3 regions of the Pseudomonas serbiensis genome follow, and region 1 is predicted to be linked to each of the others. Evidence: predicted binding sites of a transcription regulator. Region 1 holds the regulator's gene; each other region holds the start of a gene.
What was found. The regulator sigma-54, encoded in region 1, starts transcription at its own class of promoters, with help from an activator protein. The targets are predictions, from matches to a motif close to ANTGGCATNNANNTTGCTNT.

Region 1 (9,709 bases):
TTCTGAACAACTACAGGCCCATCGGCCAGCAATGTTGCCGAGAGGATCGGCAGGGCGGAGTTCTTTGCCCCGGAAATGCGAATTTCGCCATCAAGACGAACGCCGCCGGTAATAATCAATTTATCCATTAGAATCTCGACACCAATTGGCTCAGGTGCGCTCGGCCCAGGCAGCGCGGCTGAAAAATTTCATAGTGACCGCGTGGATACTGCCATCGGCAATCCAAGGGTTCAGATGGGCATAGATGTTTTGCTGACGCTTGACGGGGCTCAGGCTGGCCATCTCGTCACTAATGATGTTCAGCTGGAAATTGCAGCCTTGGCCTTCAACTTCCACCTGGATTTCGGGCAGCTTTCCTTCAAGGAAGCTCTTAACTTCTACAGCCTGCATGCTTAACCTCGATCGGCGCCCTACGCGCGCGGGTCGGCCATCATACAAAAAAGCCCATGCTATGCGAACCCCAACGACGGGGTGCCAGACAAAGGGCTTTTCCGATAACCGCTATTAATGAATGTCCAAAAGCTCGCTCAAGCCCGATACCCGGGCAATTTCCCGCATATCCTCAGGCAATGACTGCACGCTGACCGACTTGCCTGCATCCTTGGCGTCACGCATGAACGCCAGCAACAAGGCGAGGCCTACACTGCTGGACTTCACCACACCGGAGCAGTCCAGAATCAGGTTCGACGCATCGCTGGACTTGATGAGGGCCGCGCCCTGCTTGCGCAGTTGCGGCCCGCTACGGTAATCCAGCACGCCCGTCAGCTGCAATTGACCCGGCGAACCAAGGCGTACGGCAGACTCACTCATTGCGCCGACTTCTGCGCAGCTTCGGTCGTCACTTCCTTGGCCTTGGCGACTTCACCTGCCCAGCCATCGATGGTCTTGTCCAGGTCGTTGCCATTACGCTGCATGGCGTCGGCGAACTGATCACGGAACAGCTTGCCGATGTTGATGCCATTGATGATGACGTTACGAACCTTCCACTCACCGTTGATTTTCTCAAGGGTGTAGGAAACAGGATAGACCGCGCCGTTATTGCCTTTTACCTGCATGTCGACGCTGGTGCGGTCCGCACCCTCATCCTTGGCTGGCGAAACGGTAATGCCCTGGTTGTTGTACTCAAGCAACGCATTGCCATAGAACTGCATCAGGCTGCGCTTGAAGTTTTCCTGGAAGCGCTGCATCTGCTCAGGCGAAGCCTTGCGCGAATACTTGACGGTCATGATGCTTCTGGAAATGCCGTCAGCGTCAACCACCGGGCCAACGATACGGTTCAAGGCATCGTAGAACGCGCTCGGATTGGATTTGTACTGCTCTTTATTGCTGGCCAGGTCGCTCAGCAACTCCTTGGTGGTGCGATCTACCAGGTCATGAGCAGACGGAGTTGTCGCCGCATTTGCCATCATGGGCAGCACGGCCAGCAATACCAGCAGACCACGGCGCAGGATAGAGATCATTTAAAGCTCCTCATTTGGCTTCTTTACTCACGGTATTGAGCAGGAATTTCCCGATCAGGTCTTCCAGCACAAGCGATGACTGCGTGTCATGGATCGTACTTCCATCCTTGAGCAGAGCCTGGTCACCACCCACGCTGATACCAATGTATTTTTCACCCAGCAAGCCGGCGGTCAGGATCGAGGCAGTGGAGTCGGAAGGCAGGTTGTCTACCTTCTTCTGGATCTCCAGCGTTACACGACCGGTAAAGGTGTCACGATCCAGATCGATTGCCGTTACACGGCCAATCGGGACACCCGCCATGCTCACCTTGGCTCTGACAGTCAAACCGGCGATATTGTCGAAGTAAGCGTAAAGTTTATAGCTGTCATTGGTCGCACTGGCGCTCAAGCCGCTGACACGCAGGGCGAGCAATAGCAAAGCCAGGATCCCGGCCAGCAGGAACAGGCCGACACCGGTTTCGATTGCGCGGTTTTGCATCAGAAATCTCCAAACATCAAGGCGGTCAGAATAAAGTCGAGGCCCAGCACTGCCAGCGAGGCATATACAACCGTTTTGGTCGTAGCCCGACTGATACCCTCGGAAGTGGGCTCACAGTCATAGCCCTGGAACACAGCAATCCAGGTCACCACGAAGGCAAAGACGACACTTTTGATAACACCATTGAGCACATCACTGGTGAAGGAAACGCTGCTCTGCATGTTCGCCCAGAAGGAGCCTTCATAGACGCCCAGCCAGTCGATAGCGACCCAAGAGCCACCCCAGATTCCGACCACACTGAAAATGATCGCCAGCAGCGGCAGGGAAATGAACCCGGCCCACAGGCGTGGCGCAATGATGTACTTGAGCGGATCGACCCCGATCATCTCAAGGCTCGACAGCTGCTCGGTGGATTTCATGTTGCCGATCTCCGCAGTCAGTGCGGAGCCTGCACGCCCGGCGAACAGCAGCGCAGTGACCACCGGGCCAAGCTCGCGCAGCAGGGTCAATGCGACCATCTGGCCCACCGCCTGCTCCGAACCGTATCTGGCGAGAATGCTGAACCCCTGAAGCGCCAGCACCATGCCGATGAAAATACCGGACACGACGATGATGACCAGAGACATCACGCCCACAGAATACAACTGCTTGATCAACAGCGAAAAACCGCCGCCGATGCCACCACGCCCTACCAGGGCATGGCCCAGGAAGATGCCGGATCGCCCCAGCACTGCCACGGTATCAATGGCCGAACGCCCAAACAGGCGGATACGGTCCAGCAATGACTTATTGCGCATCAGCGCTTCCCCAAAAGATCTTCACGAAAATCCGGTGCCGGATAGTGAAACGGAACGGGGCCGTCCGGCTCGCCGGTCATGAACTGACGAATGCGCGGATTATCCGAGGACATCAATTCCTGCGGCGTACCCTGCCCCAACACCTGCCCGTCTCCGACGACGTACAGGTAATCCGCGATACTTGCCGTCTCTGAAAGATCATGAGACACCACGATGCTGGTTATCCCCAGCGCATCGTTGAGCAAACGGATCAGACGAACCAGGACCCCCATGGCTATCGGGTCCTGCCCGACAAAGGGTTCGTCGTACATGAGAATCTGCGGGTCGAGAGCGATTGCACGGGCAAGCGCCACACGGCGCTTCATGCCGCCGGACAATTCGTCAGGCATCAGCTCCAGAGCCCCACGCAAACCTACTGCCTGCAATTTGAGCAGGACAATGTCGCGGATCATCTCTTCCGGTAACTCGGTGTGAACGCGCAAGGGAAATGCAACGTTCTCGAACACATCCAGATCGGTGAACAACGCGCCGCTCTGAAACAGGACGCCCATGTTCTTGCGCGCATCGAACAGATCGCTGCGTGACAGCTCGGGCAGGTTCTGGCCATTGACCCAGACCTCGCCTGCACTTGGGCGCAACTGCGCACCCATCAGACGCAGCAAGGTAGTCTTGCCACAGCCGGAAGGCCCCATGATCCCGGTGACCTTCCCTCTGGGAATACGGATATCGACATTACTGAATATGCTGCGCGTGCCGCGTTTGAAGGACACACCTTTCAAATCGACCGCGTAGGCGTCATCGGCGCTCATCTAAACTCCTTGCGATACAGCCTCTCCCTTCTCCTGTCGTGCTCTGACGAGAGACAGACAGTGCGGGCCAGCCGAACAAGCCGCGAACTATATCACCGCAGCAGCACGCCACCCAAGAAGAGAACCTGTTTGTTAGATACCCTGACGCACCTTGCAGACACCCTTTGCATGTTGAAATAAACCTCAGGACAGCCCTTGCAATAAACCTGAAAAGCTGAACAAGCCGCCCCGAATACAACTCCATGACGATCAGACGTGAGGGAATCGTACATTACCGCTATAATCGCCGCCTTTCAGCAAGCCGACTAATTCAAGATATGAGCCGATCCAGCGACCTGACTCAATCCGCGCAACGAACCATCCGCCTCGAAATGGAAGCCATACAAGGCTTGCTTGGCCATCTCGATGGCGATTTCGTGCGCGCGTGCGAAATGATTCTGGCCAGCAAGGGACGTGTCGTAGTGGTCGGCATGGGTAAGTCCGGGCACATCGGCAGAAAGATCGCCGCCACCCTGGCAAGCACCGGCACGACCTCGTATTTCGTGCATCCAGCCGAAGCCAGCCATGGCGACATGGGCATGATTACCCGTGACGACATCATTCTGGCTCTGTCCAACTCCGGCACGACCAACGAAATCGTCACGCTGTTGCCACTGATCAAGCGCCTGGGCATCCAGATGATCAGCGTGACCGGCAACCCGAACTCAGTCATGGCCAAGGCCGCCGACGTCAACCTCAACGTTCAGGTGGAACACGAAGCCTGCCCACTGAACCTGGCGCCAACGTCATCGACAACTGCCGCTCTGGTAATGGGCGACGCTCTGGCTGTCGCCCTGCTTGAAGCGCGCGGCTTTACCGCCGAAGACTTTGCGTTCTCGCACCCTGGAGGCGCATTGGGTCGACGCCTGCTGCTGAAAGTCGAGAACGTCATGCATACCGGCGACACCCTGCCCAAGGTACAGCGCGGCACCCCGCTACGCGATGCACTGCTTGAAATGACCCGCAAGGGCCTGGGCATGACCGCAATCGTCGACGCCGACGGCAAGCTGGCCGGGATCTTCACCGACGGCGACCTGCGCCGCACGCTGGATCGTCCGATCGATATTCGCGAAACCACCATTGATGAAGTCATGACGATTCACGGCAAGACGGCCCGCGCAGACATGCTTGCAGCCGAAGCCCTGAAGATCATGGAGGATCACAAGATCAGCGCCCTGATCGTCGTCGACGCCAAAGACCACCCGGTAGGTGCGTTCAACCTGCAGGATCTCCTGCGTGCGGGTGTCATGTAATGGCCGCCACCCTGTTTGCGAAAGCCCCGAATCCGGGCCATGAGCATGAACAAGTCACCTATCCGGCCGACGATCTGCCAGACTTGCCATTGATCCGGCATGTCAGTCGCGAACAGGGCAGCCTCGAAGCAGCCCAATCCGCCTCCTTATAGAAGCCATTTTTTATGTTCAACAAGAAAGTTCGTACGTTTCTGCTTTTCGGGGTGCTGGCGCTGCTGCTTGCCGCAGCGGGCTACTGGAACATAAGCCCGGAAAGCTTCATGGATCAGCCTGTCGCCACAAAAGACGACACCGCTATCGACTATTACGCCATCAATGCCCATAGCGTGCAGTACCTGCCCGACGGCAAGATGCAATACGACATGACCGCAGACAAGGTCGAACACGTCAAGGCCACGGATGTGACCCTGCTGACCAAGCCCGATCTGCATATGTACCGCGGCACCCTGTTCCCGTGGCACGTCCAGAGTGAACGCGGCGAAGTTTCGCCTGGCGGCACAGAGGTCGAACTGATCGATTCGGTACGTGTTGCACGCACCGACGAAAAACAACGTACGACTATCATTACCAGTAGCCGTATGACCGTATTCCCACAGAAGCAATATGCGCAGACCGAGCAAATCGTTAGAATCGACGCCGCTGGCGGTGTAACGACAGCCAAGGGAATGAAAGCGTATTTGAACGACGGCAGGATGGACCTGCTGTCCAACGTAAGAGGACAGTATGAGTCTCGTTAAAACTCTTCCTTTTTTGCTCGGCCTGGGCGCAGCACTGGGAAGCCCGAGCGCCTGGTCCCTGCCAACCGACCGCGATCAGCCTATCCACATCCAGTCTGACGACGCGCAGCTCGATGACAAGAAAGGCGTTGCCACCTACAAAGGTAACGTCATCATCACTCAGGGTTCGATGAAGATCACCGGCAACACCGTGACCATCACTCGTAATGCCCAAGGCGAAGTCGACGTATTCACCTCCGTCGGCAACCTTGCCTATTACGAGCAGAAACCCTCGGTAGACAAGCCGATCGTGCAGGCTTATGGCGTGACCATCCAGTATTACGCGGCACAAGACCGCATCGTGCTGATCGACAAGGCCAAGGTCATCAATGACGGCAACACCTCCGAAGGCGAGAAGATCGTCTACGACACCGTGAAGCAGATCGTCACTGCCGGCCGCGCCAATGGCGGCTCCAAAGTGACTGCGCCACGCCCGCGGATCGACATGGTCATCCAGCCCAAAAAGAAAACCGAACAGCAGAAGGCCCAGTAAATGGCGACGCTTAAAGCCCAGCACCTGGCTAAAAGCTACAAGAGTCGTCAGGTCGTACGCGATGTCAGCCTGTCCATCGACAGCGGTCAGATCGTAGGCTTGCTCGGCCCTAACGGTGCAGGCAAGACGACCTGCTTCTACATGATTGTCGGCCTGGTACAGGCCGATCAGGGCCGCGTCCTGATCGATGACCTCGATGTCAGCCACCAGCCGATGCACGGTCGCGCCCGTGCCGGTATTGGCTACCTGCCACAGGAAGCCTCGATCTTCCGCAAGCTGTCCGTGGCCGACAACATCATGGCCATCCTTGAAACCCGCAAGGAACTCGACGGCGCTGCACGTCGCAAGGAGCTGGAAAGCCTGCTTCAGGAATTCCACATCACCCATATCCGCGACAACCTGGGCATGAGCCTTTCGGGTGGCGAACGTCGCCGCGTGGAAATTGCCCGCGCACTGGCCACCGCCCCCAAGTTCATCCTGCTCGATGAGCCTTTCGCAGGCGTTGACCCCATCTCGGTGGGCGATATCAAACAGATCATTCATCACCTGAAAGCCAAGGGCATCGGCGTGCTGATCACCGATCACAACGTCCGCGAAACCCTGGATATCTGCGAAACCGCTTACATCGTCAACGATGGACAACTGATTGCCGAAGGCGACTCGCAAACCATTCTGGCCAACCAGTTGGTGAAAGAAGTCTACCTCGGCCACGAGTTCCGCCTGTAGTCGACCCTGTGTGAGCTCTTTTGATGCGAGCTTTGCCTGGACATCCTGTTGACAATGCATTTTTTGTCATGATGCTCTAGGCAAACACTTCAGATTCAGGCATATAACTTGCTTAAGCTGGCGCTTCGGCGCCCTGTAGTGGATGGCGCATGTGCGCCGGCGAATAAGGTGTTTAGCCCCTGCCATGAAACCATCGCTAGTCTTGAGAATGGGCCAGCAGCTGACGATGACGCCGCAGCTGCAACAGGCTATCCGCTTGCTCCAGTTATCGACCCTGGACCTCCAGCAAGAGATTCAGGAAGCACTGGAATCCAACCCTATGCTGGAACGTCAGGAAGAAGGCGACGACTTCGACAACTCCGACCCTCTGGCTGACAACATCGAGCAAAAGCCCAATACAGACGTTCAGGAACCCAGCTACCAGGAAACCGCACCGACTGTGGATAACCTGGAAGACGGCGAGTGGAACGAACGCATTCCAAACGAATTACCTGTCGACACCGCCTGGGAAGATGTCTATCAGACCAGCGCCAGCAGCCTGCCCAGCAACGATGACGATGAATGGGACTTCACCACCCGTACATCCGCTGGCGAAAGCCTGCAAAGCCACCTGCTATGGCAATTGAATGTCGCGCCGATGTCCGACAAGGACCGGCTGATTGCCGTCACCCTGATCGACTGCATCAATAACCAGGGTTATCTCGACGAAACCCTCGAAGAGATAGTCGAAGCCTTCGACCCCGAACTGGATATCGAACTCGACGAAATCGAAGCCGTTCTGCACCGCATTCAGCAATTTGAACCCGCTGGTATCGGCGCTCGCAACCTGAGCGAATGCCTGTTGCTGCAACTGCGTCAGTTGCCGGTAAAAACCCGCTGGCTCGCAGAAGCACAGCGCCTGGTAACCGACTACATCGATCTGCTGGGCAGCCGCGACTATACGCAGCTCATGCGCCGCATGAAGCTCAAGGAAGACGAACTGCGCCAGGTCATCGAACTGGTCCAGAGCCTTAATCCTCGCCCCGGCTCCCAGATCGAGTCCACAGAAGCCGAATACGTCGTGCCCGACGTGATCGTACGCAAGGACAACGAACGCTGGCTGGTAGAGCTGAATCAGGAGTCGGTACCGCGCCTGCGCGTCAACCCTCAGTACGCCGGATTCGTGCGCCGTGCCGACACCAGCGCCGACAACACCTTCATGCGCAACCAGTTGCAGGAAGCACGCTGGTTCATCAAGAGCCTGCAAAGCCGCAACGAAACACTGATGAAGGTTGCCACCCAGATCGTCGAGCACCAGCGCGGTTTTCTCGAATACGGCGATGAGGCCATGAAACCGCTCGTCCTGCATGACATCGCCGAAGCGGTAGGCATGCACGAGTCGACGATTTCCCGCGTGACCACTCAGAAGTTCATGCACACCCCAAGGGGCATTTACGAGCTGAAATACTTCTTTTCCAGCCACGTAAGCACCTCCGAAGGCGGCGAATGCTCTTCGACAGCTATCCGCGCAATCATTAAAAAACTGGTTGCTGCCGAAAATCAGAAAAAGCCGTTGAGTGATAGCAAGATCGCTGGTTTACTGGAGGCACAAGGCATTCAAGTAGCCCGTCGCACAGTTGCCAAGTACCGCGAATCACTGGGGATTGCACCTTCGAGTGAACGCAAGCGACTGATGTGATGCAGGCAGAGCCACAGCGTTCCAGCGGCAGGACTCAACACCTGCCTCTTTATGCACTGGCAAAGGAGAAAGCTGTATGCAAGTCAATATCAGTGGACACCAACTGGAAGTGACCAAGCCCCTTCGTGAATACGTTGAGCTCAAGCTCAAGAAGCTCGAAGGGCATTTTGACAAGATTACTAATGTGCAGGTCACGCTGGCTGTCGAGAAGCTGAAACAGAAAATCGAAGCCACTCTGCACATCCATGGTGGAGAGGTCGTAGCCAACGCCGAACATGACGACATGTACGCGGCAATCGACCTTCTCACTGATAAGCTCGACAGACAATTGCTCAAGCATAAGGAGAAGCAGCAGAACATCCTTAAAGGTGCGACAGCTCGCTGACACTCATCCCAATGATCCGACTTGAAAATATCCTGACCCCCGGCCGTTCATGCGTGAACGTGTCGGGCGGCAGTAAAAAACGTGTACTCGAACAAATTGCCAACCTGATCGGTCGTGAAGTACCGAGCATGGATCAGCAAAGTGTGTTTGAAAGCCTTGTTGCCCGCGAAAAACTGGGATCTACCGGTTTCGGCAACGGCATTGCCATCCCCCATTGCCGCCTTGCAGGCTGTGAAACGCCTGTCAGCGCTGTTATGCGCCTGGAATCCCCCATCGATTTCGACGCCATCGATGGCGCCCCGGTAGACCTGCTATTCGTCCTGCTCGTCCCGGAAGCTGCTACCGATGAACACCTGGAGCTGCTGCGCCAGATAGCCAGTATGCTTGACCGCACAGAAGTACGTGACCGCCTACGCAGTGCCGAAAGCGGTGAAACGCTTTATAAAGTGGTGCTGGACGTACAGAACGGTAACTGATCATGCGCATGATCGTCGTCAGTGGTCGCTCAGGCTCCGGCAAGAGCACAGCTCTGGATGTACTGGAGGACAACGGTTTCTATTGCGTTGACAACCTCCCTGCCGGCCTGCTGCCTGAACTGGCCGAACGCGCCCTGATAAACACCGAACTGGCCGAACCGCTGCTGGCGGTGTCCATTGATGCACGCAACCTCCCGAGCCACTTGACGCGCTTCCCGCAAATGCTTGCCGAGGTTCGTGCACGCAATATCCAGTGCGACATTCTTTATCTGGATGCCGACGAAGCGACCTTGCTCAAGCGGTTCTCCGAAACACGCCGTCGTCACCCCCTGAGCACAG
Region 2 (9,709 bases), on a different contig from region 1:
CTCCGTAGTTGCCTTGCTGAATATCGGTCAGAACGCGGCCAACGAGGCAATCAGTGCATTCAAGGGGCTCGGCAGCGATATGCTGGTCGTCAGCTTTGCGGCAATGCCTGGGGTCAAGATGCGTCCGGCGCCCTCTACGCTGGATAACCAGGCTGTCATGGATGCAGTCCCCGGAATCCTTGATATCGCGCCCCTCATAGTGCTTTCGACCAGGGTTCGTTTTGATGGTCGTGCGCACAATGCAAGTGTTGTCGGGACATCCAGTGATTTGAAGGCGGTCCTGGGGCTTCGGGTAACTCAAGGCCGGTTTCTTTCTCGCCATGATGCTAGAAGTACTTATGCCGTGCTGGGCGCACAAGTGGCCAGGGATCTGGGCATCCTGAATATTCAGGATGTGGCAGGCAGGCATATACAGGTCGACAGTTATCTCTTCGAAGTGGTCGGGATACTGGCCGATCACGGGCAGAATCCACTTATTCCCGTGGCTGTCGATCAGGCTATTGTCGTGCCGATAGAGGGCATGCGGCGGATCAGTTCAAAACCTGAAATCAGTAATATCGTCGCCAGAGGGAGAGGAGGCGAAACCCTTGAGCAGGATGGCAAAGCCCTGACGGACTTTCTGCAGCCATTGGCACCGGGACGAGATGTTCAGGTGCAGATTCCCCAGCAATTGATTGATGGCCTGGCCCAACAGTCCCGCACCTTTTCCTATCTGCTGGCAGGCCTTGGCGGTATTTCCCTGCTTGTCGGCGGGGTCGGGGTCATGAACGTGATGGTGATGAATGTCTCCGAGCGCCGACGGGAAATCGGTGTTCGCATGGCGCTGGGTGCAAGGCCACTGGATATCGGTCGGCTGTTCTTGCTGGAGGCTGCTGTGCTGTCCATCGCTGGAGCGTCGGTGGGTGCATGTATCGGTTTACTGGCAGCATGGCTGTTTTCGGTGGTGTCGGGCTGGGGCTTTACATTGTCTATTCCTTCTCTTCCCCTTGGCATTGCCAGCTCGCTGCTGGTGGGGCTTTTCTTCGGTTTGAACCCGGCCCTCATGGCGGCCCGGCTTGAGCCGGTACAGGCGTTGCGCGATGACTGATCTTTATCGTTTCGCGGCAGTGATCTGCCTGGTTTTTTACAGTGTCCAGCCTTCTCTTGCTGCGCCTTTGGCTCCTGATGCCCCGAGCATGCCGGCCAGGACTGTTTCGCTGAATGAGCAGACGATCGACCTTTCTCTGGCTGATGCCGTATTTTTGGGGTTGCGCGCAAACCGTTCCATCCGCAGTGCTTATCTGGAGCGTATTGCGCAGAAATTCGACTTGCGGGTTGCCAAGGACCGCTTTACGCCCAAGCTCGTTCTGAGCAGTCGTTATCTGGCCAACCGCAGTCAGAGTGATAGCTATCGCCAGACTCAGGTTATCCCGCAAACCACAATGCTGGGTGAGTACGGTACCCAGCTCAGTCTGGCCTGGACTAACCAGTTGACGCTTGCCGACAGTACCGGCCGCAGTCGTAATGATGGTGCAACCCTGACCATCATCCAGCCTTTGTTGCGCGGTGCCGGGAAAGATATCGCCACCGCTCCCGTGCGTCTGGCTGTGCTGGCAGAAAAGGTCAACCGCCTGGCTCTGAAGTCGACGGTTTCGGACACTATCACCCAGATCATCACGGGTTATCGTGAGTTGCTGCGCGCTCAGGAGCAGGTGCGTATCGCGCGCGATGCTCTGGAGCGATCACGCCAGTTGCTTGACGCTAACAGGGCCATGATTTCTGCAGGGCAGATGGCTGAGTTCGATATCGTTCAGACTGAAGCCGATGTCGCCACTCAGGAGCTGGCCATCGAAGAGGCTTCCAATCAGTTGGATGCCAGTCGTCTTGAGTTGCTGCGTCTTCTGGCTCTGGACCTTGGGACGCGAGTGCGAGCGGCGGAGGTGCTTGAGGCTCGCCGCATAGAGGTGGGGCTGACGCAGGCGCTTGCAACGGCCCAAGAGCGACAGCCTGCCTATCTCACGCGGTTGATCGCCACCAAGCAGGCGGAAATCAACCTCGCTGTCGCCCGCAATGATCGGCTGTGGGATGTGTCATTGATCGGCGGTGCTTCTCAGATCCGTGATCGCATTCAGAATGACTTTGGTCCGGGCACTACACGCACCTGGGAAGGCTATGCCGGTATTCAGGTCGACATTCCGATTGGTGATTTAAGTCGGCGGCAAGCCGAGGTTCGGGCAAGGGTCGATGTGGAAAATCAGGATCTGCTTCTGGCTGAGGCCAATCAGTCCCTGGCGCGTGATGTCGGTGACGGGGTACGCGATCTGGGGACACGCTGGCGGCAGTATGAGATTTCCCAGCGCGCCCGTGAATTGTCGTTGCGCAAGCTGAATATCGAACGGGAAAAGTTACAGGCCGGTCGTTCCAGTAACTTCCAGGTCTTGAGTTTCGAGGCGGATCTGCGTAACGCGGAGAATGCTCGCCTTAATGCATTGATTGCCTATCTTAATGCTCAGACTGACCTGGATCAGAGGCTGGGTACGACCCTGGAGAGCTGGGAGATTGATCTCAATGACTAAGTATCTGGCGCGATTACGCATATCTCGCGTCAGTGGCCGGGCTGTTGTCGCGGGTGTTGTTGCGGCCGGGCTTTTTGTGGGCATTGTCTATGGCTATCAATCGCGGCTTGAGCCGATATCTCCGGGTGTCAGCTGGGTTCCTGTGCAGCCGCAGTTGCTGGAAAACCAGTTGGGGCTGGTTGGGCGAATCGAAGCTGCCAGCCGCTCGACTCTGGCGGCTCCCTTTGAGGGTGTTGTGCAGGAGGTTACTGTTGTCGAAGGGCAGCAAGTGGAGCGTGGCAAGCATTTGCTGACGCTGGATACGGCACAACTGGATATTCAGTTGCGTGAGGCGCTTGCCGCTCAATTGAAGCTTCAGCGGTCAGTAAAGGACATGCAGAACTGGGCGCAGGGCGAGGAAATGGCACGGGCGCGGCGTACCGTGACCACTGCGCAATATGGTTTGAGTGATACCGAGCGAAAACTGGCTGACACTCGCCGCTTGTTTGAGCGCGGTATTGTGGCTCGCATGGATGTGGAGGCGCTTGAGCAACAAGCCAGAATGCAGCAGCTTGATATGGTTGCCTCTCAGGCGGAGTTACGCACCGTGATGGAGAAGGGGAAAGGGGAAAACCGGCAGATAGCTGAAATGGAGCTGGCCAATGCCCAGTCGCGCTATCAGGCTTTGCAGGCGCTGCATGCCCGGCGCACAATCGAGGCTCCGTTTGCCGGCATTGTATTGCGTCCCCAAAGGCCTGAAGGGGGCGCCTCTCCTTTGGTCCAGCAAGGAATGCGCATGGCTCAAGGGGTGCCGCTTTTTGAGTTGGCCAGCCTGGAGCAGATCAGGGCGGTTGCTCGTGTCGAAGAGGCGGACCTGCATCAGTTGGCTGAGGGTATGCCTGTGCAGGTCACGGGTGATGGTTTCGATGGTATTACCCTCGATGGCGCTATTTCTTCCATTGCTGCTCAGGGTGTGGCCTCCGATATGTTCGGTGGCGGTACGACTTATGAGGTTGTCATAAACATCGCTTCCTTGACCGCTGCTCAGCAATCGAAAGTGCGTCTTGGCATGAGTGCGCGGCTGGCTATCGTGACTTACCGCGCTGAAAACGGTTTCGTACTTGCTCCTGAAGCCTTGCGCCAGGATGCTGAAGGCAGGACCTTTGTTGTCTATCGACAGGAAATGGCCGATGCGCCGCAGCAGGTCATTGTCACTGTCGGCCGTGCGATGCCTCAGGGTGTCGAAGTTTCGGGCTTGAAACCCGGTTATGTCGAGTTGCCTGCCACTGCACAGTGACGGGCTCGGGGATTTCTGCTGTCAGCGGCCGGCCATGCCTGCCGCTGACATGGCAAAAAAACGACACATCCCTTGCCGCTTTACCCTCTCATAGCGGAAATGCCTTGCCGCTTTTCTGGCATTGCCGCTCTGGCCGTCGCTACAACCCCCGTAAACACTGGTTTTGTGGATTTGGCACGCTGATTGCTTTCTCAGTGATACGAGAATCAGGTCAACCGGCAAAGGTTTCCCGAAATGAGCATCAGCTTCGATAAAGCATTAGGCATACACGAAAAGGCCCTTAACTTCCGGGCTCAGCGTGCAGAGGTGTTGGCCAACAACATTTCCAACGCCGATACCCCGAACTTCAAGGCCCGTGATCTGGATTTCTCCTCGGTGCTGGCCGCCGAAAGCGAGAAGGCTCAGAACGGTCGTTTTGCGCTGAACATGACCAATAGCCGTCATATCGAAGCCGAGGGCATGAGCAGTGGCGACGGTACGTTGATGTACCGCACTCCGTCTCAGCCTTCGCTGGACCAGAACACCGTTGATTCGCAGGTCGAGCAGGCCAGCTACACCGATAACGCCATGGGTTTCCAGGCCAGTTTCACCCTGCTTAACAGCAAGTTCAAAGGGCTGGTTTCAGCCCTGCGCGGAGAATAATTCATGTCACTAGCCAATGTGTTCAACATTGCCGGCAGCGCCATGAGTGCCCAGACCACACGTCTGAACACCACGGCCAGTAACATCGCCAACGCCGAGACTGTTTCATCGAGCATGGATCAGACTTACCGTGCCCGTCACCCGGTATTTGCGACCGTGTTGCAGGGTCAGCAGTCCAACGGTGGCTCGCTGTTTCAGGATCAGGGCGATGCCGGTCAGGGCGTTCAGGTCAGCGGCATCATTGAAGACAGTTCCAACCTTGAGGCGCGCTTCGAGCCTAATCACCCTTCTGCCGACAAGAACGGGTATGTCTATTACCCCAACGTCAATGTCGTGGAAGAAATGGCCGACATGATTTCCGCCAGCCGTTCGTTCCAGACGAACGCCGAAATCATGAACACCGCAAAATCCATGATGCAGAAGGTTCTGACCCTCGGTCAGTGATAAAGGGCGAAAGTTATGGCCGTTGAAAACGATGTCTCGACGAATTTTATAAGTTCGCTGCAGAACCCCAAAGCCAGTGCGAGCAGTTCGGGCGAAGCGCTGGGCAAGGATGCGTTCCTGCAGTTGCTCGTCACGCAGATGAAGAACCAGAACCCGCTGGATCCGCAGGACAACACGCAATTCGTTGCGCAGTTGGCGCAGTTCAGTAGTCTGGAAAGCATGCAGAACCTGACGTCGACCGTTGACTCGATTGCGACCAGCTACAAGTCCTCGCAGGCATTGCAGGCTTCTTCGCTGGTGGGTCGTTCGGTGATTGTCGAAACCGGTACCGCTCAGGTGGATACCAGTAAAGGTTTGACTGGTTCTGTTGTAGTGCCTGCTTCAACGTCAGCGACGACGGTCAAGGTCTACGACGCCAGCAATAATCTGGTCGATACCATCGATTTGGGTTCCAGAAGTGCAGGCAATGCAAGTTTCACCTGGGATGGCCTCAATAGTGAGGGCACCGCCATGCCGTCCGGTACCTACAGTTTTATTGCAAATGGCACTATCAACGGCACAAACAATGGTCTCTCGACTTATCTTCCAGCAACGGTCAACAGTGTGACCACGGCTGTGAGTGGCGGGGAAATGACTCTAAACCTGGCTGGCGGCAGTTCGATCGCTTTGTCCAAAGTGCAATCAATCGGAATATAGAGCCGACTAGACGGCGTAGGAGTGGTACATGTCATTCAATATCGGCCTTAGTGGGCTCTATGCGGCAAACAAAAGTCTCGACGTTACCGGCAACAACATTGCCAACGTGGCGACAACAGGCTTCAAACAATCGCGTATCGAGTTTGCTGATCAGTATGCTCAGTCGATTCGTGGCACTTCCGGCGGCACCAGTATTGGTAGTGGCGTGACCACGGCTGCCGTTTCTCAGCAGTTTGCCCAAGGCGGTCTTACCACTGGGACGGGTAACAGTCTGGACCTGGCAATCAACGGTAATGGCTTCTTCATGCTCAGCAACAGCGGCGAGACGCTCTATACCCGTGCCGGTGCATTCCGTACCGACAAGGATGGCTTCGTCGTCAATAGTGCGGGTATGAATCTTCAGGGTTACAACGTTGATGCGAACGGCAATGTTGCTGTTGGTGTCTCGGGCAACCTGAGGGTTGACAGTTCAAATCAGGCGGCGAGTCCGACCAGCATTATCACCAACGTCGCCAACCTTAATTCGACCTCTACAGTTCCGACTATCACGCCTTTCGATGCGACGAATACCAATAGCTATAACTTTACCTATAGCACCAAGGTCTTCGATTCTCAGGGTAACGAGCACTCTCTGGAAACTTACCTGGCTAAAACAGGTACCAACACCTGGGCCATGTATTCGCTGATCGATGGTCGCAGTATCAGCAACCCGGCCAGTACCACAGCTGACCGTAACGACCTGACTTTCGACACGTCCGGCAACATGGTCATCAATACGGCGGCAACCCCGTCTGTTCCGTCGGCCAGTACCAACGTTGCAGTCAATGCCGATGGTACTTTCCAGGTCAACAATTGGGTCCCTGCCATGCAAACCGGTACGGGTACCTCGGCGACCTGGGTTGCCAACGGTGCTGTTGGCGTCACTTCGGGTATCAGGCTGGACATGACTCAGGCTACCCAGACGGCTTCTGTTTCGGGTCCTATCACTCAGACCCAGAATGGTTATGCAGCCGGACAGATCAAGGATATGAGCGTGGATGCCAGTGGCAACCTGTTTGCGTCCTACACAAATGGTCAGTCGAAGGTGATTGGTCAGGTTTCTCTGACGACATTCGCCAACGTGCAGGGGCTCTCTCCGGCGGGTGGTACTAACTGGCGTGAAACCTTCGCCTCTGGTTTGCCTGTGACCGGTGTTCCGCAGTCAGGCACTCTGGGTTACATCACGGGCCAGGCGCTGGAAGACTCCAACGTCGATCTGACACTGGAGCTGGTCAACCTGATCAAGGCGCAAAGCAACTATCAGGCGAATGCGAAAACCATTTCGACTGAAAGCACCATCATGCAGACCACTATTCAGATGACCTGATAATCAGGTTTGATGAAGTGTTGAAGAAAGCCCCTTGCGAGGGGCTTTCTTGTTTGTGGCGGTTGTGAAATCCGATGCAGGGAGCGCTTTTCGGGGTGCTGTTCAGACCGAGCAGTCGGACTTGATAAACGAGCCGTTCAGTCGTTTCCATCCCGGTCCCGGGCTGGTCTGGGCGCAGACGATCCTGCTGTCGCCCTGCCATCTGTAATAAGGCGCAGGAGCGGCCTGGGCGAGGAGGGGGCTGGTCATCAGCAGGGCTGCAATGCTGGCGAGAAGACGCGCTCGAAAGTGCATGACGATTCCCGTTATGTGGGTTCCCGGCAAGATTATCACCCTCGTCAGGCGTATCGGTCAGGGTGAGCGAAGTTTTTTTGGCGGTGTGTCAGGCGGGTTGGCTGGGTGGCGGCAATCTACCGCCGCTCTTGTGTGGCGCGGTGCCGAAGGTTGTCCGGCATGCTCCGGTTTTTACAAGAGAATCAGGCGTTTGTATCCATTCTGAAAAGTTGGTTCAAAAATTGCTTTCTCCCATGCAGAACAGCTACAGGCGGCAAGCGTCTGTCGGAGGAGGAAGACTGTGGACAAGTTGCTTTATGTCGCAATGAGCGGGGCGTCTGAAAACGCTCAGTCGCAAAAGGTTCATGCCAACAACCTGGCTAACGTATCGACCAATGGCTTCATGCGCGACCTGCAACAGGCCCGTTCGATGCCGGTATTTGGCGAGGTCATGCCTTCGCGTGCCTATGCGATGGGCGAACGTCCGGGTACTGACTTTTCCGGTGGCGCGCTGGTCCAGACCGGTCGTGAGCTGGATGTCGCCGTCAAGGGTGATGGCTGGATTGCGGTTCAGACTGCCGATGGTGGTGAGGCCTATACCCGCAGTGCCGGCATGAATATCGATGCTCTGGGTGTGCTGCGCAACGGCAGTGGTTTGCCGGTCATGGGCAACGGCGGGCCGATTGCCGTGCCGCCTGAGCAGCAGATCGAAATCGGTGCCGACGGCACGATCAGTATTCGCTCGATGGGTGAAAGCCCGCAGGTCATGGCGGAAGTTGACCGTATCAAGCTGGTCAACCCTGACCTGAGCACCATGGAAAAAGGCCCTGACGGTTTGATCCACACCAAGAGTGGCCAGGCTGCGCCGGTCGACGCCAATGTGCGTGTCGAGTCCGGCTTTCTGCAGGCGAGCAACGTCAATGCCGTGGAGGAAATGACCTCGGTACTGGCCTTGGCCCGGCAGTTTGAATTGCACGTCAAAATGATGAAAACAGCTGAAGAAGATGATCAGGCGATGGCTCGCGTCTTGCAACTTGGCTAACCATTGACAGCTTGCGTCGACAATCCGGCGCTTGAGGAGAAAACGAATGCTTCCTGCACTATATGTTGCGAAAACCGGCCTCGCTGCTCAGGACACCAACCTGACCACAATCTCCAACAACCTGGCGAACGTTTCGACCACAGGTTTCAAGAGTGATCGTGCCGAATTCCAGGATTTGCTCTATCAGATCAAGCGTCAGCCAGGTGCTCAGTCGACCCAGGACAGCGAACTGCCGTCCGGTCTGCAACTGGGTACCGGTGTGCGCATTGTCGGCACGCAAAAGAACTTCACCGCAGGCAGCCTGCAAACCACGGAAAACCCTCTGGACCTGGCAATCAATGGTCGCGGTTTCTTCCAGATCTCGCAGCCTGACGGCACCATCGCCTACAGCCGCGACGGTACTTTCCACCTGGATGCCAACGGCCAGATCGTGACTGCCAATGGCTATGCCCTGGAGCCTGCGATTGTCGTTCCACAAAACGCCCAGACCTTCACGGTCGGTCAGGACGGTACTGTTTCGATCACTGTGGCGGGTGCTACTGCAACGCCGCAGGTCATCGGCAATATTCAGACTGCCGAGTTCATCAACCCGGCCGGTCTGCAGGCCATTGGCGGCAACCTGTACCTGGAAACCGGTTCCAGCGGCGCGCCTCAAGTGGGTACTCCTGGCTTGAACGGTCTGGGTACGACCCTGCAGAACACTCTCGAAAACTCCAACGTGAGCACGGTTGAAGAGCTGGTCAACATGATCACCACTCAGCGCGCCTACGAGATGAACTCCAAAGTGATCTCCACTGCCGACCAGATGTTGCAGAACCTGACTCAGAATCTGTAAGACCCTGATGTATCTGCTCAAATCGACAGGGCGCCCGATCGGCGCCTGCTACACCGCGAGGTTTCAAGTGTCATGAAACGCCTTAGTGTTCTGCGTTTTTCAGTATTGATCGCCCCTTTGTGCGGGATCGCTTTGCTGTCAGGCTGTGTGGCGCCTTCTGCCAAGCCTAATGACCCTTATTACGCGCCGGTGTTGCCGCGCACGCCCATGTCTGCCGCTGCCAACAATGGCGCGATCTATCAGGCCGGTTTCGAGCAGAACCTGTACGGCGACCGCAAGGCCTTCCGGGTGGGTGACATCATCACCATCACGCTTTCCGAGCGTATGGCTTCCAGCAAGGCTGCCAGTTCTGCCATTACCAAGGACAGCACTGCCAACCTGGGTCTGACTTCGTTGTTCGGTTCCGGGTTGACGACCAATAACCCGATCGGCAGTAACGACCTGAGTCTCAATGCCGGCTACACGGGCGCACGTTCTACCGCAGGTCAGGGGCAGGCCGCCCAGAGCAACAGCCTGACCGGTTCGGTGACGGTGACGGTAGCTGATGTGATGCCTAACGGAATTCTGGCAGTGCGTGGCG
Region 3 (9,709 bases), on a different contig from region 1:
TGCTCGGCAAAGGCAGCAAGACGCGCGTGCTTCCGGTGGGCAGCAAAGCCCGTCAGGCACTGGAAACCTGGCTGCCCCTGCGCGCCCTGGCCAACCCGCAGGACGACGCAGTGTTCGTCAGCCAGCAAGGCAAACGCCTTGGCCCACGAGCGATCCAGAAGCGGGTCAAGACCGCCGGAGAACGAGAACTGGGACAAAACCTGCACCCGCACATGCTGCGTCACTCATTTGCGAGCCATCTGCTGGAGTCCTCGCAGGACCTGCGCGCCGTGCAGGAACTGCTCGGCCATGCCGACATCAAGACCACACAAATCTATACCCACCTGGACTTTCAACATCTGGCCAGCGTGTACGACAGCGCCCACCCCCGCGCCAGACGCAAAGGATCTGCCGATGATTAAGCTCATTACTTTCGATCTCGATGACACGTTATGGGACACGGCCCCGGCCATCGCCAGTGCCGAAACGGTACTGCGCAACTGGCTGGGCGAGCATGCGCCCAGGCTCGGACCATTGCCGATCGAACACTTGTGGGAAATCCGCTCACGCCTGGTCGAAGCCGAGCCGACCCTCAAGCACCGCATCAGCGCCCTGAGACGACGGGTACTGTTTCATGCCCTGCAAGACGCAGGATACGGCTCCTGCGAAGCACAGGACCTGGCCGAAAAGAGTTTTGAAGTGTTCCTGCATGCCCGGCATCAGGTGCAGATATTCCCAGAGGTGCAACCGACCCTGGAAATCCTCGCCAAGACCTTCACCCTGGGCGTCATTACCAACGGCAATGCCGATGTGCGTCGCCTGGGTCTGGCGGACTACTTCACCTTCGCGCTATGCGCCGAAGACCTGGGCATCGGCAAACCCGATCCCGCGCCGTTTCTGGAAGCGCTCAAACGTGGCAACAGCGACGCCAGCAACGCCGTCCATATCGGCGACCACCCCAGCGACGATATAGAAGGCGCGCAGCGCGCCGGTCTGCGAGCCATCTGGTACAACCCGCAAGGCAAGGTCTGGGAGTCCGAGAAAAGACCGGATGCCGAGATCAGCAATCTGAACCAGCTACCCGAGATCCTGAAACGCCTGCAGGGGCAATGCTGATAAGAGGCTGCTTTCAAAAGTCTGATGGCTAGACTCACAATCAGTGGGAGGGGCCTTGGCCGCGACAGCATAGTTTCAGGCGCTGAAAATATGTTGCCTGTCAGCAGGTCGTCGCGGCCAAGGCCCCTCCCACAAGTACACATATGCCCTGACTGATCGCCCCTGCAAAAGCATCGCCCAAGAAAAAGCCCGCAGCGACAGCGGGCTTTTTCTCATACAGTCATTGCCCCCTTAGATAGGGCGGCTACCGTATTTGTTGTCTGGCTTCTTGGGCGGATCGGCGACCACATTGGCCTCCACTTCCTGCACCTTGCCACCACGAGCGAGGAATTCTTCCATCGCACGGGCCAGAGCATCACGCTCTTTGTTCTTGGCTTCTACGCTGGGCAGCTCATCGACCGAAACAGCAGCCTTGGACTTGCCCTTGGCAGGTGTAGCCGAGACTTCAGCACCATCATCAGAGTCGGCAGCGTCGTCTTCAGGAGCAGCAGCAAGCTCCTCGCCGTCTTCCTCACCTTCCAGATCGTCTACCAGATCGTCGTTATCGTTGTCGTCGTCGCTCATGTTCTACCTCATGACTTGCGAAAGCAGATTAGTTATAGCCCAACAGCCTCAAAAATCGAAGGCTGTCGGAAAAAATTCAACAACCACTGAAAACAGTGGTCATGTCCATTCACCCTGAAGGGTTGCAAGAACATTGCGAGCACCGCCAACCTCTCGATGCTCACCCAAATAAACACCTTGCCAGGTGCCCAACGCCAATCGCCCAGCCGTTACCGGTAAAACCAACTGGCAGCCTAACAAACTGGCCTTGAAATGCGCCGGCAAATCGTCAGGACCTTCGTCGTTATGTTCATATCCGTCAGTACCCTCTGGGACCAGACGGCTGAAAAAGCGCTCGAAATCACGACGTACCGCCGGGTCGGCATTCTCGTTGACGGTCAACGAGGCCGAGGTATGTTGCAGCCACAAATGCAGCAATCCGACTCGACAACCACGCAGCTCAGGCAAGCCTGCCAGTATCTCGTCCGTCACCAGATGAAACCCGCGAGGCCTTGCCCGGAGGGTGATTCTGGATTGATGCCACATACCGTTCTCCGCACGTTCGGCGCGCATTCTAACTCGACTGAGAAAAAAGCAAAGCGCGCAATAAACAAGCCGCTCCCGCAAGTTAACGATCATCCCCGTGACAGCATTACAACCGCTATACCGATAAGCCGTAATCATCGCTAACGACACAGACAATGGAAGCTGTAATGCGCGGATGGTTCACAAAGTCCGGATAAAAAAAATGCCCGGTGAGACCGGGCATTTTTCTGCAACTACGGCTGATTACAAGTTGTAGCCACGCTCGTTGTGTTGCGCAAGGTCCAGACCCACGGACTCTTCTTCGTCGGTCACACGCAGACCGATGACAACGTCCAGCACCTTGAGGATGATGTAGGTCACGATTGCGGTGTAGATGACGGTGAAGGCTACGCCCTTGAACTGAATCCAGACTTGAGCGCCGATGTCGGTCACAGTACCGAAACCGCCCAGTGCAGGAGCAGCGAACACACCGGTCAGGATCGCACCGACGATACCGCCGACACCGTGAACGCCGAATGCATCCAGGGAGTCATCGTAGCCCAGCTTGCGTTTCAGGCTGGTGGCGCAGAAGAAGCAGATCACGCCAGACGCCAGACCGATGATCAGGGCACCCATCGGGCCTGCGGTACCGGCAGCCGGAGTGATGGCAACCAGACCGGCAACCACGCCCGAAGCGATACCCAGGGCGCTTGGCTTGCCGTGAGTCAGCCACTCGGCGAACATCCAGCCCAGAGCAGCAGCAGCGGTAGCGATCTGGGTAACCAGCATGGCCATACCGGCAGTGCCGTTTGCAGCAGCAGCGGAACCGGCGTTGAAACCGAACCAACCGATCCACAGCATGGCTGCGCCGATCAGGGTGTAACCCAGGTTGTGCGGAGCCATCGGAGTGGTCGGGAAACCTTTACGCTTGCCCAGTACCAGACAGGCAACCAGACCAGCCACACCAGCGTTGATGTGAACGACGGTGCCGCCTGCGAAGTCCAGAACGCCCCAGTCCCACATCAGGCCACCGACACCACCCCAGACCATGTGGGCGATTGGTGCGTAGACCAGAGTGAACCAGATGCCCATGAAGATCAGCATCGCGGAGAACTTCATGCGTTCTGCGAAAGCACCGACAATCAGGGCCGGAGTGATGATGGCGAAGGTCATCTGGAAGGTGACGAACACTGCTTCAGGGAACAGGGCCGCAGAACCGGTGATGCTGGAAGGCGTGATGCCCGCCAGGAACGCCTTGCCCAGACCGCCGAAGAAGGAGTTGAAGTTGACGACGCCAGCTTCCATACCAGTAGTGTCGAACGCAAGGCTGTAGCCGTAAACGACCCACAGGATGCTGATCAGACCAGTGATAGCGAAGCACTGCATCATCACGGAAAGAATGTTTTTGGAGCGGACCATGCCGCCGTAGAACAAGGCAAGACCCGGAATGGTCATGAACAGTACCAGAGCGGTAGCTGTCAGCATCCAGGCTGTGTCACCTGAGTTGAGAACAGGGGCTGCCACTTCGTCTGCCGCCATGGCAAGGCCAGGGGTTACGAGGGACAACAGGGCTCCTAGCCCTGCGAATTGACGCAGAGTCATATTGTTTACTCCTGGGGCGTGGGGTTTGGCGGCTTAAATGGCGTCGGTATCGGTTTCGCCGGTACGGATGCGTATAGCCTGTTCCAGATTCACAACAAAAATTTTGCCGTCCCCGATCTTGCCGGTGTTGGCAGCCTTGGTGATGGCCTCGATGACACGATCCAGATCCTTGTCATCGATAGCGACGTCGATCTTCACTTTTGGAAGGAAGTCGACTACGTATTCAGCACCGCGATACAGCTCGGTGTGTCCCTTTTGGCGACCGAAACCTTTTACCTCGGTAACAGTGATGCCCTGCACGCCGATTTCGGACAGCGACTCGCGCACGTCGTCCAACTTGAACGGCTTGATGATGGCAGTGACTAGCTTCATGAAAACTTTCTCCCGAATTGGTGGACTTGCCCCAGGAAAACAAACCCGACTCAAGTCTAAGCGCAGTGCCTGGCTTTGTAACGTGTCGGCCGCCGGTTAAAGGCCAGACCAACTCCAGAAAACCGCTTCTGACGAAACACATCCCCGCTCCGCCTGCCGCACTGCATTCGTCACAGCGACTGCATCAGTGCATGGGTCACAAGCCATTAAGCAGAAAGCTTGCCATCTCCTGAATATTCATCAAATACAGGGCCTTGAGCACTTTTTCAGCCGTGAAAACCCTATCGGCCACCGAACAACGCACAACTACAGTGCACTCGTGCACGCCCCGACGCTCAATAACTGTGCATCGCCAATGCACTGAAAATGACTATAGACGCTGCGTGCTACACTGCCGCCCATCTGATTCAGGAAAAACATCATGCTCGCGCCCAAAGCTTTCCTCGACGCCCTGAGCGGCCACGCCTCCCGCCTGTTCAACGGCGAAACCCCACTGCCACGCAACGAATTCGAGACCCAGTTCAAGGCCCTGCTGCAAAGCGGCTTCAGCAAACTGGATCTGGTCAGCCGCGAAGAGTTCGACAGCCAGATGGCCGTCCTTGCCCGCACACGGGCTCGTCTTGAGGCGCTGGAGGCGAAGGTGGCGCAGATGGAAGAAAAGATCGGGGCCAGCGGCCGGGACGACTGACGTCTGGAGCGATAAGAAGGGATGCATGGCAACGTTTCAATTTCACGATGACCTTGACGGCGCCAAGGCTCATTCAGCGACCCTGGCGCTGCACAGGCTGGAATTCGGGCATCGTGGCTTCCTTCCCCAGCCAGACGACCTGACGGGAACGGTCACATTTATTCGCTATGGCAATAAGTGCTACGCCGTCACTGCCAAGCATGTAGTGGATTCTCTTGCTCGCAAGGCAGCCGAGAGCTATCAACCCCTTCGTTACTTCTGCCCGGTAAACAAGGGGCTGACGATCAAAGGCCCATTTATATCTGCGCCGCTGGACTTCGCGAATAATCAGCCCGATGTCGCTATAACTCCAATCATCGAAGCTTATGTCCTGAGTATCGGTAAACGGCCATTCGTGATCCCGGAACATGATCCTGTCTGGCCCCTGCCTTACGCCATGGCAACAGGATTCCCGACTGCCGAAAAAAGGGATGTGTCAGACAAGTCAGGCAACACCAATCTGAGCATGGGTTTTGTAAGAGCCATCGCAGAAGGCAATGGCGCTGATGGCAAGCATCACAGCGTTACCTTTTACAGCGATCTCGACGCACTACCTCCCATTACAAAGCTGAGTGGCATGAGCGGAGGGCCGGTGTTCTGGTCGGACACCGAACGTTATGGCCTCGTCGGCTTTGTAAAAGAAGCACTGGAACAGGATGGCGGAGAAGTGACCAGCGACACACCCAAGGTCCACTTCGTGGTGCAAAGAGCTGATAGCTTCATTCTGCGTGAATGGATTGATCACGTAGAACGAAACTGGCCTCGTGAAAGAGAAAAGCAGGATGCCCAGGAAGCCCTTTTTTTCAAGGAAACAGAAGAGAAGAGCCAGCGTGACCTGCAAGAGTTTCTCAGGCGTTCACGCCTGAATATCGCCTATCGCGAATGGCGCGCCAGACTGAAACCGGGTGACCGGTCGCCACGCAAAAGAAACTACGAGCAATACTTCCCCGATTGGTTTTGAAAGTCAGGGCAAGGGTTTGATCAAAGCTATCCGGCAAAACCCACCACCTGAATAAAGACTGCCCAACTACCGAGCAGAATCCAGAAAACTGCAAAAATCCAGGGCGTACGCATCGAAAACAGCAACGCCTTGCGATACCCCTTATGCGTAGACTCATGCTCATTGAACAGCGGCGATTCGTCATACGCGATGCCCATGATCGGCTCACTGCGCAGCAACTCGCTTTGCTTGTAATGCCAATGATCGATGATGTCGTAAGCCGCACGAATCCCCGGCCAGGCATTCAACGAACTCAACGCCCCCAACAACGCCAGAAACGGCGGCACAAACATCGTGAACAGCTTGCCCCACTCCGGATTGAGATTGGCCATGCAGGAAGCGAAAGCGATCACAAGAAAGGATTGCGCAGTCAGATAGGCATCCGTTCGGTTGGCCAGAATGGTGGTTTCGTACTGGATCTCCTTTCGGTAGAAATCCAGACGGTCCTTGGGGGAGCCGAACATCTTGGCATCGTGTTCGGTGGCGTTGGAGGTTGTGTCTGTGGTTTGGGAGGTCAGAATTCTTGGCAAGAGCGGTGGTCTCCATGCGGGTTGCCTTGAATGGAGAGTGACCTGTGTGGGGGCTGGGTGTTCAGAAGAATTTACGGGGGGAGTAAATGCTATCGTGATTACACGGCTTCTACCGCGCGCCGGGCTCAGCACATGCAGAGGATCTTCTGCTGGCGTGGTCCAGAAATGGAACCGACCGCTGTCAATCTCATCTATGATTGTGCGATTGCCTTTTAAGGGCGGATGATTGGCGTGATGAGGCAAAGCTATACAGATGTATTTGCAATAGTTTTGCCAAAAATCAGTTGGAGATGGAGTTCGATGAAAATCATCCCTACAATAAGGGCGTTTTTTGGATTTCTCAATATCAAAATGATATCATTAATTCCAAAATGTCACTCTGACTACGCTCATTGAGGAGCGTCAGCCGAATTATTCAAAGGAAGGATCATAGAATGTGGTTCAAGATGCTACTTAGGGCTTTGCTCCCTACCTTTGCCCCCATACCCGAGAAGCGCTCTATTGAAGCAGATGCTGTCGTGGCGCATAAAATTGTTCGTTCCTATGCTCGGGGCAATGTGAATCTGCAGCGCGGCCGATACATGACGGCAGACAAACTCGAAGCTCGCAAGCGCCAGCTCGCTCTCCATTCGTTCTGAGAAAGCTTACATCGTGACAAACTTGTCCCTTCCTGATGTGCAGGAGTTGGATCAGCGCGCACACGCCCATGAATTGGTGCGCCTATTCCAACTCGCCGAGAACAAGATCAAGCTGGTCGAAAACCTCAATGGCGAGCTGTCCATTCCCGCGATAAATGAGCTGCGCTACGCTGGCTATCACATGGCCCAGTATTTGGCAGGAACCGGGGAAGCTCCTGAAACGCAGCTAAGCAAAGCTGAAAATCACTGTAAACGAGCCATCTATGATGCCGTAGAAGCGGGGATCATCAACCAATTAGAGCTGATCAAGAAATTCCAAAATGACTTCGCAGGTGTAGCCATCAAGGATGTCATTCCGCACTACTCGGACCTCCGTAAACGAATCAAAGCTGCGCAGAAGCTGCTCTCTAAATCCAAGGAAGAAAAGCAGAAACGAGCTGACTACTATGAAGAATGCTCAGCGCACCTCGAAAATCTTCGCATTACGTACGAGGAGCTTGAAGACAACCGCGATGATCTAGTAAGGCAGTTGACCAAGACCAATCGAGAGGTGCGTAACTATTTCATGATGGGAGCTACGCTGCTCGTCTGCACTGTGGCCATGATCTACGCAATGCTGGGTTACCATAAACCATTAGCCGAGCCGACTATTGCACTGCAACACCCCCCAGCGCCGGCTGAGGTAGCAAAGCCATAGAACCGCTACGTGTAGAATGACAGGTTTTGGGCGAGCCTAAGCGTGGAGCGTTGACGCTTGCTCAATTACCACTCATGAAAAACACGCCCAGGAAAACCTACTCCCCCGACACAAACAGTAGAAGTTCCCTTCTAGCCCCCCAAAAAACCTGTCTATCCTTCAACACACCGCAGGAAGCGGCTCTCGTCATCAAGGAAGATCATGTCTCTCGCCATCGTCCACAGCCGCGCCCAGGTTGGTGTGGAAGCACCTGCCGTTACGGTCGAAGCCCATCTGGCTAACGGCTTGCCAACCCTGACGCTGGTCGGTTTGCCGGAAGGCGCGGTCAAGGAAAGCAAGGATAGGGTGCGCAGTGCCATTCTCAATTCGGGGCTGGATTTTCCGGCGCGGCGGATCACGCTCAATCTCGCTCCGGCTGATTTGCCGAAAGACGGTGGCCGCTTTGATCTGGCCATTGCGCTGGGGTTGCTGGGTGCAAGCGGGCAGTTGCCGTTGCTGGCGTTGCAGGATGTGGAGTGTCTGGGCGAGCTGGCATTGTCGGGGGCGATTCGGCCGGTTCAGGGGGTGTTGCCTGCTGCGCTGGCGGCTCGGGCGGCAGAGCGCACGCTGATCATTCCGGCGGCGAATGCTGAAGAAGCGTGTCTGGCTTCGGGGTTGCGGGTCATTGCGGTGAATCATTTGCTGGAGCTGGTCGCGCATTTCAATGGGCGCACGCCTATCCAGCCTTATCAGAGCAGCGGGCTTTTGCATCAGCCCAAGCCTTACCCGGATTTGAGCGAAGTTCAGGGCCAGACCGCCGCCAAGCGCGCCTTGGTGGTGGCGGCGGCCGGGGCGCACAACCTGCTTTTCAGTGGCCCGCCGGGCACGGGCAAAACCTTGCTGGCCAGTCGCTTGCCGGGGCTGTTGCCGCCGCTGGATGAGTACGAAGCGCTGGAGGTGGCGGCGATTCAGTCGGTGGCCAGTCAGGTGCCGCTGAGCAGTTGGCCACAGCGGCCTTTCAGGCAACCTCATCACTCGGCGTCAGGGCCTGCGTTGGTTGGCGGTGGCAGTCGCCCTCAACCTGGCGAGATAACATTGGCTCATCACGGAGTTTTATTTTTAGATGAATTACCCGAATTCGACCGCCGCGTGCTGGAGGTTTTGCGCGAGCCGCTGGAGTCTGGCCATATCGTGATTTCCCGGGCGCGGGATCGGGTGCGGTTCCCGGCACGCTTTCAACTGGTCGCAGCCATGAACCCTTGCCCGTGCGGTTATATGGGTGAACCCACCGGACGGTGCCGCTGTTCGACCGAGCAGATCCAGCGTTATCGCAACAAGCTGTCCGGGCCGTTGCTGGACCGGATCGATCTGCACCTGACTGTCGCTCGCGAAGCCACTGCCCTCAACCCGGCACCACAGACCGGCGACGACACTGCCAGTGCCGCCGCGCTGGTTGCAAAAGCCCGTGATCGCCAGCAAAGACGCCAAGGCTGCGCCAATGCCTTCCTCGATCTACCGGGACTGCGTGAGCATTGTGAGTTGTCGGCGGCCGATGAAACCTGGCTGGAAACGGCCTGTGAGCGGCTGACCCTATCGTTGCGGGCCGCGCACCGGCTGCTGAAAGTGGCGAGAACCCTGGCGGATCTGGAGCAGGTGGATGCGATTGATCGTCGCCATCTGGCCGAAGCGTTGCAGTATCGGCCTGCGAGTAATTGAGATCGGTTTCTATGGCAGTCACATCTTTTCGCGGATAAATCCGCTCCTACACGGCTCGGTAGGAGCGAATTCATTCGCGAAAAACAATCAACGGAAGCGATCAACCTCTTGGCGCAACTCAGCCGCCAGGGAGTTGAGCTCTTCGGCGGTGATTGCCAGGTTGGACACCACTTCGCGTTGTTCGCTGTTGGCCATGGCGATGCTTTGCAGGTTGCTGCTCAGCATGGTGGCGGTGCTGCTTTGCTCTTGCGTGGCCGTGGTGATCGCTGCGAACTGGTGGCCGGC

Region 2: a site for sigma-54 is predicted at 4,002-4,021, ahead of flgB (flagellar basal body rod protein FlgB). Genes of this name have one in related genera too.
Region 3: a site for sigma-54 is predicted at 4,345-4,364, ahead of glnK (P-II family nitrogen regulator). Genes of this name have one in related genera too.

The regions. Positions count from the first base shown of each region.
Region 1 is NZ_JAUQOO010000013.1:25,550-35,258, reverse strand. It holds gene murA (UDP-N-acetylglucosamine 1-carboxyvinyltransferase) at 1-128, opposite strand, end outside; gene Q6A51_RS17090 (BolA family protein) at 151-390, opposite strand; gene Q6A51_RS17085 (STAS domain-containing protein) at 505-810, opposite strand; gene Q6A51_RS17080 (MlaC/ttg2D family ABC transporter substrate-binding protein) at 807-1,460, opposite strand; gene mlaD (outer membrane lipid asymmetry maintenance protein MlaD) at 1,471-1,938, opposite strand; gene mlaE (lipid asymmetry maintenance ABC transporter permease subunit MlaE) at 1,938-2,735, opposite strand; gene Q6A51_RS17065 (ATP-binding cassette domain-containing protein) at 2,735-3,544, opposite strand; gene Q6A51_RS17060 (KpsF/GutQ family sugar-phosphate isomerase) at 3,862-4,836, shown strand; gene Q6A51_RS17055 (hypothetical protein) at 4,836-4,988, shown strand; gene lptC (LPS export ABC transporter periplasmic protein LptC) at 5,001-5,573, shown strand; gene lptA (lipopolysaccharide transport periplasmic protein LptA) at 5,560-6,105, shown strand; gene lptB (LPS export ABC transporter ATP-binding protein) at 6,106-6,831, shown strand; gene Q6A51_RS17035 (RNA polymerase factor sigma-54) at 7,016-8,509, shown strand; gene hpf (ribosome hibernation-promoting factor, HPF/YfiA family) at 8,586-8,894, shown strand; gene ptsN (PTS IIA-like nitrogen regulatory protein PtsN) at 8,906-9,370, shown strand; gene rapZ (RNase adapter RapZ) at 9,373-9,709, shown strand, end outside.
Region 2 is NZ_JAUQOO010000003.1:300,319-310,027, reverse strand. It holds gene Q6A51_RS06315 (ABC transporter permease) at 1-1,087, shown strand, start outside; gene Q6A51_RS06310 (TolC family protein) at 1,080-2,555, shown strand; gene Q6A51_RS06305 (efflux RND transporter periplasmic adaptor subunit) at 2,548-3,831, shown strand; gene flgB (flagellar basal body rod protein FlgB) at 4,066-4,473, shown strand; gene flgC (flagellar basal body rod protein FlgC) at 4,477-4,917, shown strand; gene Q6A51_RS06290 (flagellar hook assembly protein FlgD) at 4,933-5,613, shown strand; gene flgE (flagellar hook protein FlgE) at 5,642-6,979, shown strand; gene Q6A51_RS06280 (hypothetical protein) at 7,082-7,273, opposite strand; gene Q6A51_RS06275 (flagellar basal body rod protein FlgF) at 7,554-8,294, shown strand; gene flgG (flagellar basal-body rod protein FlgG) at 8,341-9,129, shown strand; gene flgH (flagellar basal body L-ring protein FlgH) at 9,202-9,709, shown strand, end outside.
Region 3 is NZ_JAUQOO010000002.1:96,771-106,479, forward strand. It holds gene xerC (tyrosine recombinase XerC) at 1-401, shown strand, start outside; gene Q6A51_RS03395 (HAD family hydrolase) at 394-1,095, shown strand; gene sutA (transcriptional regulator SutA) at 1,327-1,659, opposite strand; gene Q6A51_RS03405 (secondary thiamine-phosphate synthase enzyme YjbQ) at 1,759-2,184, opposite strand; gene Q6A51_RS03410 (ammonium transporter) at 2,428-3,765, opposite strand; gene glnK (P-II family nitrogen regulator) at 3,799-4,137, opposite strand; gene Q6A51_RS03420 (accessory factor UbiK family protein) at 4,559-4,825, shown strand; gene Q6A51_RS03425 (hypothetical protein) at 4,851-5,825, shown strand; gene Q6A51_RS03430 (hypothetical protein) at 5,852-6,394, opposite strand; gene Q6A51_RS03435 (hypothetical protein) at 6,829-7,032, shown strand; gene Q6A51_RS03440 (hypothetical protein) at 7,055-7,729, shown strand; gene Q6A51_RS03445 (YifB family Mg chelatase-like AAA ATPase) at 7,931-9,424, shown strand; gene Q6A51_RS27390 (methyl-accepting chemotaxis protein) at 9,512-9,709, opposite strand, start outside.